2 regions of the Streptomyces sp. RLB3-17 genome follow, and region 2 is predicted to be linked to the other one. Evidence: riboswitches for the same ligand, from Rfam matches in the RefSeq annotation. Region 2 holds a riboswitch; the other holds the start of a gene.
What was found. Region 2 has a riboswitch for thiamine pyrophosphate ahead of FNV62_RS43845 (purine-cytosine permease family protein). Riboswitches for the same ligand answer to the same signal wherever they lie in the genome.
Positions count from the first base shown of each region.

Region 1: linked by a shared signal. The riboswitch ahead of FNV62_RS36070 (thiamine ABC transporter substrate binding subunit) and the one ahead of FNV62_RS43845 (purine-cytosine permease family protein) in region 2 are both predicted to bind thiamine pyrophosphate.

Region 1 covers NZ_CP041610.2:7,969,447-7,973,940, reverse strand. Annotated here, with positions in the region: gene FNV62_RS36080 (ABC transporter ATP-binding protein) at 1-364, opposite strand, end outside; gene FNV62_RS36075 (ABC transporter permease) at 364-2,016, opposite strand; gene FNV62_RS36070 (thiamine ABC transporter substrate binding subunit) at 2,052-3,125, opposite strand; TPP riboswitch at 3,208-3,326, opposite strand; gene rlmN (23S rRNA (adenine(2503)-C(2))-methyltransferase RlmN) at 3,352-4,458, opposite strand.
Region 2 covers NZ_CP041610.2:9,750,779-9,755,272, reverse strand. Annotated here, with positions in the region: gene thiD (bifunctional hydroxymethylpyrimidine kinase/phosphomethylpyrimidine kinase) at 1-772, opposite strand, end outside; gene FNV62_RS43845 (purine-cytosine permease family protein) at 816-2,219, opposite strand; TPP riboswitch at 2,209-2,303, opposite strand; gene FNV62_RS43840 (maleylacetate reductase) at 2,377-3,468, opposite strand; gene FNV62_RS43835 (intradiol ring-cleavage dioxygenase) at 3,474-4,385, opposite strand; gene FNV62_RS43830 (alanine racemase) at 4,402-4,494, opposite strand, start outside.

The sequences.
Region 1 (4,494 bases), 1.8 Mb from region 2:
CCTGGAACATCAGCCCGACACCCCGCTTGTGCGCGGGCACCCCGGCCTGGTCGCGTCCCGCCAGTAGCACGCGGCCCGTGTCGAGCGACTGCAGTCCGGCCACCGCCCGCAGCAGCGTGGACTTGCCGCTGCCGCTCGGTCCGAGCACACACACGATCTCGTGCTCGGCGACATCGAGGCCGACGGCGTCGAGCACCGGCCGACCGCCGAAGCGTACGGTCGCGGCCTCGACCCTCAGCAGGGCGCCGTGCGTCCGGGTCTGGGTCTCGGTCTCGGTCCAGGTACGGGTCCGGGTCCGGGTCCGGGGATGCTCCGTTGTCCCCTCCTGTGTCTCCTCCGTCGCCTGCTTCGCGAATCGCGCCATCAGAACTCCCCCGTCCGGTCGGTGCGGATGCGTTCCAACAACAGCAGGGCCACCGCGCACACCACCATCAAGATCGTCGAAAGGGCCATCGCCTGGCCGTAGTTGAGGTCACCCGCGCGCCCGAGCAGCCGGGCCACGGCGACCGGAAGGGTCGGGTTGTCGGGCCGCGCGATGAAGACCGTCGCCCCGAACTCGCCCAGCGACACGGCGAAGGCGAACCCCGCCGCGATCAACAGCGCCCGCCGCACCATCGGCAGATCGACCTCCCGCCACACCCGCCAGGGCGAGGCTCCGAGGACGGCGGCGGCCTCCCGGAGCCGTCCGTCCACCGCCCGCAGCACCGGCAGCATGGTGCGTACGACGAAGGGGACGCCCACCAGAGCCTGCGCGAGCGGCACGAGGATCCAGGAGGAGCGCAGATCCAGCGGCGGTTCGTCGAGCGCGATCAGGAAGCCGAACCCGACGGTCACGGCGGACACGCCGAGCGGCAGCATCAGCAGCGCGTCGAACCCCCGCACGAGACGCCCGGTCATGGAGGTCCCCCCGGTCGAGCGATGCCGAGACTGGGGGAGGGTGAGCGCGGCGGCCGCCAGACCGCCGATCACGACGGCGATGGCAGTGGCGGCCAGCGCGTACTCCAGCGAGTTGCCGATCGCCGCGATCGGCGCCACCAGGAAGATGCCGCTGTCGGCCGAGGTCAACGCCTTGTAGTACGCGAATCCGTAGCCGCCGGGTGCGTCCAGGGACCGCTGGACCAGTACCCCGAGCGGCAGGACGAGAAGAACGAGGATGCTCGCCAGGACTCCGCCCAGCAGCGCCCACTGGCCGGCACCGCGCGGCCTGCGCACGGTCGCCTCCGGAGCCACCAGGCGCAGGGCGGTCTCCCGGCGGCGTACGGTCCAGGCGTGCACGGCGAGGATCGCGCCGACCGCCACGAACTGGACGATCGTCAGCACCGCCGCGGTCGCGAGGTCGAAGATCTCCGAGGTCTGCCGGTAGATCTCGACCTCGAGGGTGGAGAAGGTCGGGCCGCCGAGGATCTGCACCACACCGAACGAGGTGAAGGTGAACAGGAAGACCATCAGCGCGGCGGCGGCCACGGCCGGGCTCAGCGCCGGCAGCGTCACCTTGCGCCAGGCCGCGAACCGCGAGGCACCCAGCATCCGCGCGGCCTCCTCCTGACGCGGGTCGAGCTGCGACCAGAGCCCGCCGACGGTCCGTACGACCACCGCGTAGTTGAAGAAGACGTGCGCGAGCAGAATCGCCCAGACGGTGGTGTCCAGCCGTACGCCCCACAGCTGGTCGAGGAGTCCGCCCCGGCCCACCAGGGCCAGGAACGCCGTACCGACCACGACCGTCGGCAGTACGAACGGGACGGTCACCACCGCCCGCAGCACCTGCTTGCCCCTGAAATCGAAGCGCGCGAAGACATACGCGCCGGGGAGCGCGATCAGCAGCGTGAGCGCCGTGGAGGCGAATGCCTGCCAGGTGGTGAACCACAGGACGTGCCGGATGTCGGACTGAGCGAGCACCTCACCGATCCGTCCGAACCGCCAGGCCCCGTCGGTCTTGAGGCCACGGGCGACGATCGCGGTGACGGGATAGGCGAAGAAGACGGCGAAGAACGCGACGGGCAGGGCCATCAGCCCCATCCGCGTCGCGCTCTCCTTGCGGCTCCTTCGAGGCGCTACTTCAGTACGAGCGAGGTCCACGACTTGACCCACTGGTCACGGTTGTCGGCGATCTTGGCGGGCGCCAGGGTCTCGGGGTCCTTGGCCTGCGGGCCGAACTTCACGAACTCCTCGGGCACCTGGGCGGTCTCGCGGACCGGGTACACGAACATGTTCAGCGGCATGTCGTCCTGGAACTTGACGCCGATGAGGAAGTCGAGAAGCGCCTTGCCGCCCTTCGTGTTCTTCGCGTTGCTCAGCAGCCCCGCGTACTCGACCTGGCGGAAGCAGGTGCCGCTCGCGACCCCGGTCGGCGCGGTCTTCGGCTTCGGGTTCGCGTAGATCACCTCGGCGGGCGGGGAGGAGGCGTACGAGACGACCAGCGGCCGGTCGGCCTTGGCCTTCTTGCCACCCGCGGACCCGGAGAACTCGTCGTTGTAGGCCTGCTCCCAGCCGTCGACCACCTTCACGCCGTTGGCCTTGAGCTTCTTCCAGTAGTCCGGCCAGCCGTCGTCCCCGTACCTCGCGGCGGTCCCGAGCAGGAAGCCGAGGCCGGGCGAGGACGTGGCCGCGTTCTCGGTGACGAGGAGGTTCTTGTACGCGGGCTTGATCAGGTCGTCGAAGGAAGCCGGCGGGGCCAGTTTGTGCTTGCTGAAGTAGGCCTTGTCGTAGTTGACGCAGATGTCACCGGAGTCGATGGGCGTGACCCGGTGCCTGTCCTGGTCGATCCGGTACTGCTGGACGATCTGGTCGGAGCCCTTGGCCTCGTACGACTGGAACAGCCCGTTGTCGAGCGCGCGGGACAGCAGGGTGTTGTCGACGCCGAAGAAGACGTCGCCCTGCGGGTTGTCCTTGGTGAGGATGGCCTTGTTGACGGCCTGCCCGGCGTCGCCGTCCTTGAGGACCCTGACCTTGTACCCGGACTGCTTCTCGAAGTCCTCCAGCACGCTCTTCGACACGGCCCACGAGTCGTGGCTGACGAGCGTGACGGTCTTGGAGTCCCCGGCACCGGCGCTGTCGGAGGACCCGCACGCGGACAGCGTGACGAGGCCCAGTCCGATGACGACGGCCGTGGTCGTCCTCTTGGTGATCACTGAATTCCTCCTGGGATGACCAGGAAGAGACGCGGCCCTGCCCGGGATCCTCGGAAGGTTCCCGGGCAGGGCGCAACAGCTTGAGTGATGCCCGAACTTCCTACCCAGAATGACCTGGGCAAGGTTCAGAGGGTCTGCGGTCCACCGGTGCTCCGGCTACCGCACTCTCAGCGCTGTGGCGCTCCCCTGTCGGAATATGAAGATGTGGTTGGACCTCGCCACATTACCGCTCGGTGGCGGCGAGCTGACCACAGGCTCCGTCGATCTCCTGGCCCCGGGTGTCCCGGACGGTCACCGGCACCCCGTGAGCCGCGATCGCCTCGACGAACGCCTTCTCGTCCTCGGGCCGCGAGGCGGTCCACTTCGAACCCGGTGTCGGGTTCAGCGGGATGAGGTTGACGTGCACGGGCTTGCCCCTGAGCAGCCGCCCGAGCCGGTCACCACGCCATGCCTGGTCGTTGATGTCCCGGATGAGGGCGTACTCGATGGACAGCCGACGCCCGGACTTGGCCGCGTACTCCCAGCCGGCGTCCAGCACCTCGCGCACCTTCCACCGCGTGTTGACGGGGACGAGGGTGTCGCGCAGCTCGTCGTCCGGGGCGTGCAGCGAGATCGCGAGGCGGCACTTGAAGCCCTCGTCGGAGAACCGGTGGATGGCGGGCACCAGCCCGACCGTCGACACGGTGATCCCGCGCTGCGAGAGCCCGAGCCCGTCCGGCTCGGGGTCGGTGAGCGCGCGGATGGCGCCCACGACCCGCTTGTAGTTGGCGAGCGGCTCACCCATGCCCATGAAGACGATGTTGCTCAGCCGCGCCGGGCCACCCGGGATCTCGCCGTCCCTGAGCGCCCGCATCCCGTCCACGATCTGGTGCACGATCTCGCCCGTGGACAGGTTCCGGTCCAGGCCGGCCTGTCCGGTGGCGCAGAACGGACAGTTCATCCCGCAGCCCGCCTGCGAGCTGATGCACATGGTCACGCGGTCCGGGTAGCGCATCAGCACGGACTCGACGAGTGTGCCGTCGAACAGGCGCCACAGCGTCTTGCGCGTGGTGTCCTGGTCGGTCGACAGATGCCGCACGACCGTCATCAGCTCGGGAAGCAGCGCCTCCTGGAGCTTGCCGCGCGCGGCGGCCGGGATGTCCGTCCACTCCGCGGGGTCGTGCGCGTACCGCGCGAAGTAGTGCTGCGAGAGCTGCTTGGCGCGAAACGGCTTCTCACCGATCGCGGCAACCGCCTCTTTGCGCTCGGCGGGCGTGAGGTCGGCGAGGTGCCGCGGCGGCTTCTTGGCTCCGCGGGGGGCGACGAATGTGAGTTCTCCGGGCTTAGGCATGGCCATACCAGTGTCGCAGATCGAATTGCGTGACCT
Region 2 (4,494 bases):
CGAGGCCCGCGCCCAGGGCGAATCCCGCGGCGATCGCGCCGGTGACGTACTCCTTCGCCAGCCGCACCGCCTCCGGCACCGCCCGCCCCTGCGCCAGCCCCACCGCGATGGCCGAGGCCAGGGTGCAACCGGTGCCGTGCGTATGGCGGTTGTCGTGGCGCGGGGCCCGGAACCAGTGTTGTTCGGTGCCGTCGGTCAGCAGGTCGACGGCCTCGCCGGGCAGGTGGCCGCCCTTCACCAGGACCCAGCGGGGCCCGTACGACAGCAACTGTTCCGCGGCCCGGCACATGTCACGCTCGCCGGTGGCCTTGATCCCGGTCAGCTCGGCGGTCTCGTCGAGATTCGGGGTGGCGACCGTCGCGAGCGGCAGCAGGGCGGTCCGTACGGCGTCCAGCGCGTCGTCCGCCAGCAGCCGGTCGCCGTGCTTGGAGACGCTCACCGGGTCCACCACCACGGGCGCGCCGACGTCCGAGAGCAGTTCGGCGACGGTCTCGACGAGCAGGGGCGAGGCGAGCATGCCGGTCTTCACGGCCTGCACACCGATGTCGTCCACGACACTGCGGTACTGCGCGCGCACCGCCTCGGCGGGAAGCTCCCAGGCTCCCTGCACGCCGAGGGAGTTCTGCGCGGTGACGGCGGTGAGCACGCTCATCCCGTGCGCGCCCAGCGCGAGCATGGTCTTCAGGTCGGCCTGGATGCCGGCGCCGCCCCCGGAGTCCGATCCGGCGATGGTCAGGACACGGGGCGGGGTGGTCGGCGTGTTCGCGGACATGGTGGGTGTCACTCCGTACGAAGGGGGTGAGAGGGGGGCGGGGTCAGCGGCGCAGGCGCAGCGGGGCGTAGACCAGCAGGGCCGCGAGGAACGCCACGCCGTAGGCGGTGTCGGCGCCGTGCAGGGCGTGCGCGACCGGGCCGACGTACAGGCTGGTGCTCATGAACGGCACCGCGGCGGCGAACGCGGCGGCGAACGCCACGAGCGCGGGCCACCACGGACGCGGGCGGGCGCTCTCGGCGGCCAGGTCGACGGGTGCGCCGCCGCGGGCCCTGGCCCGGGCGAGCCAGTCGACGGCGACGATCGCGACGAACCCGGGAATCCAGTAGCCGACGAACAGCAGGACGTTCTGGAAGCGGGCCGTGGTGTCGGCGGCGTGCATCCACAGCACGAGCGGGAAGCCGAGGAGGGCGGCCAGCGCGGCGGCGGCCGGGCGCGGCAGCCGTACGCCCATGGTCTGCAGGGCGAGCGAGCCGCTGTAGTCGTTCATGGCGTTGCTGCTCAGCGCGGCGAGCGCCACGGCGAGCAGGCCGAACGCGCCGAGGGCGCCGCCGCCGAGCAGGGTGTCGACGCCGCGGGCGGTCTGGTCGGTGAAGACGGCCGCGCCCCACAGTCCGAGGGCCTGGACGGCCACGAAGGACACGCCGATGCCGGCCAGGGTGTACCAGAACATGCGCGGGCGGGACGCCGTACGCGGCAGATAGCGGCTGAAGTCGCTCGCGTACGGCGCCCATGACAGCGCGAGGCTGAGCGCGATCGTGCAGGTCAGGACGAAGGCCCCGGCCCGGTCGGCGCCGTGCGCGGTGGCGGCGGGGGTGGTGTGGGCGCCGCTCAGGAGCTTCACGGTCAGGGCCACGAACGCGGCGGCGAGAGCGAAGGTCATCACGGTCTGGAGCCGGTGGATCACCTCGTAGCCGAGGACGCCGAGCGCCCCCTGCGCCGCCATCATGACGAGCACGCCCAGCCAGAACGGCCAGCCGCACAGCTGGGCCAGCGCGTCTCCGCCGAAGAGGCCGATCAGCGCGTCCCAGGCGATGGACGACAGCCACTGCAGGGCACCGGGGACGACCACCGCCCGGCCGAACGCGAGGCGGGCGAGCGGCAGTTGTCCGGCGCCGGTCTGGCTCCCCCAGGTGCCGAGGTACGCGGTCGGTACCGCCCCCAGGAGGGTGCCCAGCACGACGGCGACGAGCGCGGTGGAGAAGTCCAGGCCGAGCGCGATGCCGACGGTGCCGGTGAACACGCCGGTCATGGTCAGGTTGGGGGCGAACCACACGGTGAACAGGCGGCCGGGGCCGCCGTAGCGGTGGTCCTCCGGGACCGGGGCGATTCCGCGCGCCTCGACGTGCAGGTCCCCCGGGGCGGTGGGCATCCGCCCGTCGAATACGCCCTGCGGGCCTCCGACGGCCACCTCACCGCGAGCGTTACGGGCATACGGCAACGACATGAGACATCCCTCCGCCAGTCCTAACTGGTTCAGGTTCGACGGGTGTGATCTCAGCCCTCGTGCGGGGCACCCCGTGTCCGGTTCGGCGCTCAGGATAGCCCGGCGGGCGTGGTCTGCCCCAGGGGGAGGGGGTCCGCGCGGGCCGTACGGCCCGTGGCTACGCGTCGACGCTCGGTTCCCGGCCCTGGTACGCCGCAGTCAGCAGGGCCAGTACACCGTCCACGGTGACCTCGCGCGGGTTCGGATACGGCTGCCCGGCGGCCTGCTCGGCGGCCACCGCCAGGTCGGTCTCCTTGAGGCCGAGTTCGGCGAGGCCCCGGGGGGCGCCGAGGCTTCCGGCCAGGGCCCACAGGGCATGGGGGACGTCGTCGGCGCCGCCCAGGGCGCGCGAGAGCGCCGTGACGGCCCGGGGCGCGGCGGGGGCGTTGTAGGCGAGGGCGTACGGGAGGACCACCGTGTGCGTCTCGGCGTGCGGCAGGCCGAAGGTCCCGCCGAGGACGTGGCACAGCTTGTGGTGCAGGCCCATGGTGGTGGCGCCGAGACAGGCGCCGCAGAGCCAGGCGCCGTAGAGGGCCCGGCCGCGCGCGTCGAGGTCGTCGGGGGCGGCGGCCACCAGCGGCAGGGCCTGCGTCATCGCCCGTACGCCCTCCTCGGCCATGAGCGAGACGAGGGGCGAGGCGTCGGGCGCGTAGAGGGCCTCGACGGCGTGGGCGAGCGCGTTGACGCCGCTGGTGACGGTGAGGGGGACGGGGAGCGAGAGGGTGAGTTCGGGGTCGTAGACGACGCTGCGGGGCTGGACGGCGGGGTCGCGTCCGGTGCGCTTGGCGCCGTGCTCGGTGAGTCCCCAGACCGGGGTCATCTCGGATCCGGAGTAGGTGGAGGGCACGGCGATCAGGGGCAGGCCGGTGCGCAGCGCGATCGCCTTGCCCAGGCCGATCGCCGAGCCGCCGCCGACCGCGACACACCCGTCGGCGCCGGCCGCGCGCGCCGCCTCGACGGCCCGGTCGGCGACCTCGACGGGTACGTGCATCCGGGCCCCGGCGTACAGCCCCGCGCAGGCCCCGCCCAGGGCGTCCGCGACCGCGCGTGCCGTGCCCTCCCCCCTGCTGCCGCAGACCACCAGCACCCTGCGCAGCCCGAGCCTGGCGGCCTCGTCGGGGGTCGCGGAGACGGCGGCGCCGGGCCGGAAGACGATCCGCGCGGGCTGGGTCTCGTACGAGAAGTCGAGCGGGGTGTTCCTGTCGGTCATGGTGCTCATTCCGGTTCGAGTACGAGGTCGAAGCGGGCGTGGCGGAACGGGTTCGGGACGCCGAACTCCCGTGCCAGGGACGGGTCGTCGGTCTCCGTGAAGTCCTGTACCAGGGTCTTCTTGACCGCGAACACCGCGTCGGAGTCCAGGTAGTCGCTGCCCGCGACGAAGATGTGTGTGGTGACCGGGGCGTGGCCCTCGGCCGAGGCGATGAAGTGGATGTGGGCGGGGCGGTAGGGGTGCCGGGCCGTGGCGCGCAGCAGTTCGCCGACCGGGCCGTCGGTGGGGATCGGGTACGGGCTCGGTACGCAGGTGCGGAACCAGAAGCGGCCCTCGGCGTCGGCCGTGAACAGTCCCCGCCCGTTGCCGGCCGGCTGGACGTCCGGCTGCTGTACGTCGTAGTAGCCCTCGGAGTCGGCCTGCCACACGTCGAGGACCGCGCCCGGCAGCGGGGTGCCGCCCTTGCCCAGTACCCGGCCGCTGACCACGCACGGCTCGCCCCTGCTCACCAGGTCGATGTTCGCGCCGAGTGCGCGGATGGGCGATCTGGTCAGGTGGAACGGGCCGAGGACCGTCGACTCGGTGGCACCCGGGTCGCGGTGGCCGCCCAGCGTCTCCACGAGCATGGAGACGCCGAGCACGTCCGACAGCAGGATGAACTCCTGACGGGTGTCGGTGCACTGTTGCCCGGTCGCGGTCAGGAATCCGATCGCGCGTTCCCATTCCGCCATCGTCGGCTCCGTCTCGCGCACGAAGTCGTGCAGATGACGGGTGAGCGCGGTGAGCAGTTCTCGCAGCCGCGGATCGGCCGTGCCCCGCAGGCTGTCGACGACGGCGTCGGTGATGCCGTGCGCGAAGTCGGTCGTGGCATCGGTCGTGGCATCGGTCGCCGTCGAACGGTTCGGTTCGTCTGTCATGCCGCTCCTCGTGGTGCTATCGGGACTGGTCGCCGTCGGTGCCCGGGTCCACGAAGTGGAAGCCGGGCTCGGGAAACCTGGCGAACGCCCGGTGGGGCACGGACGAGGT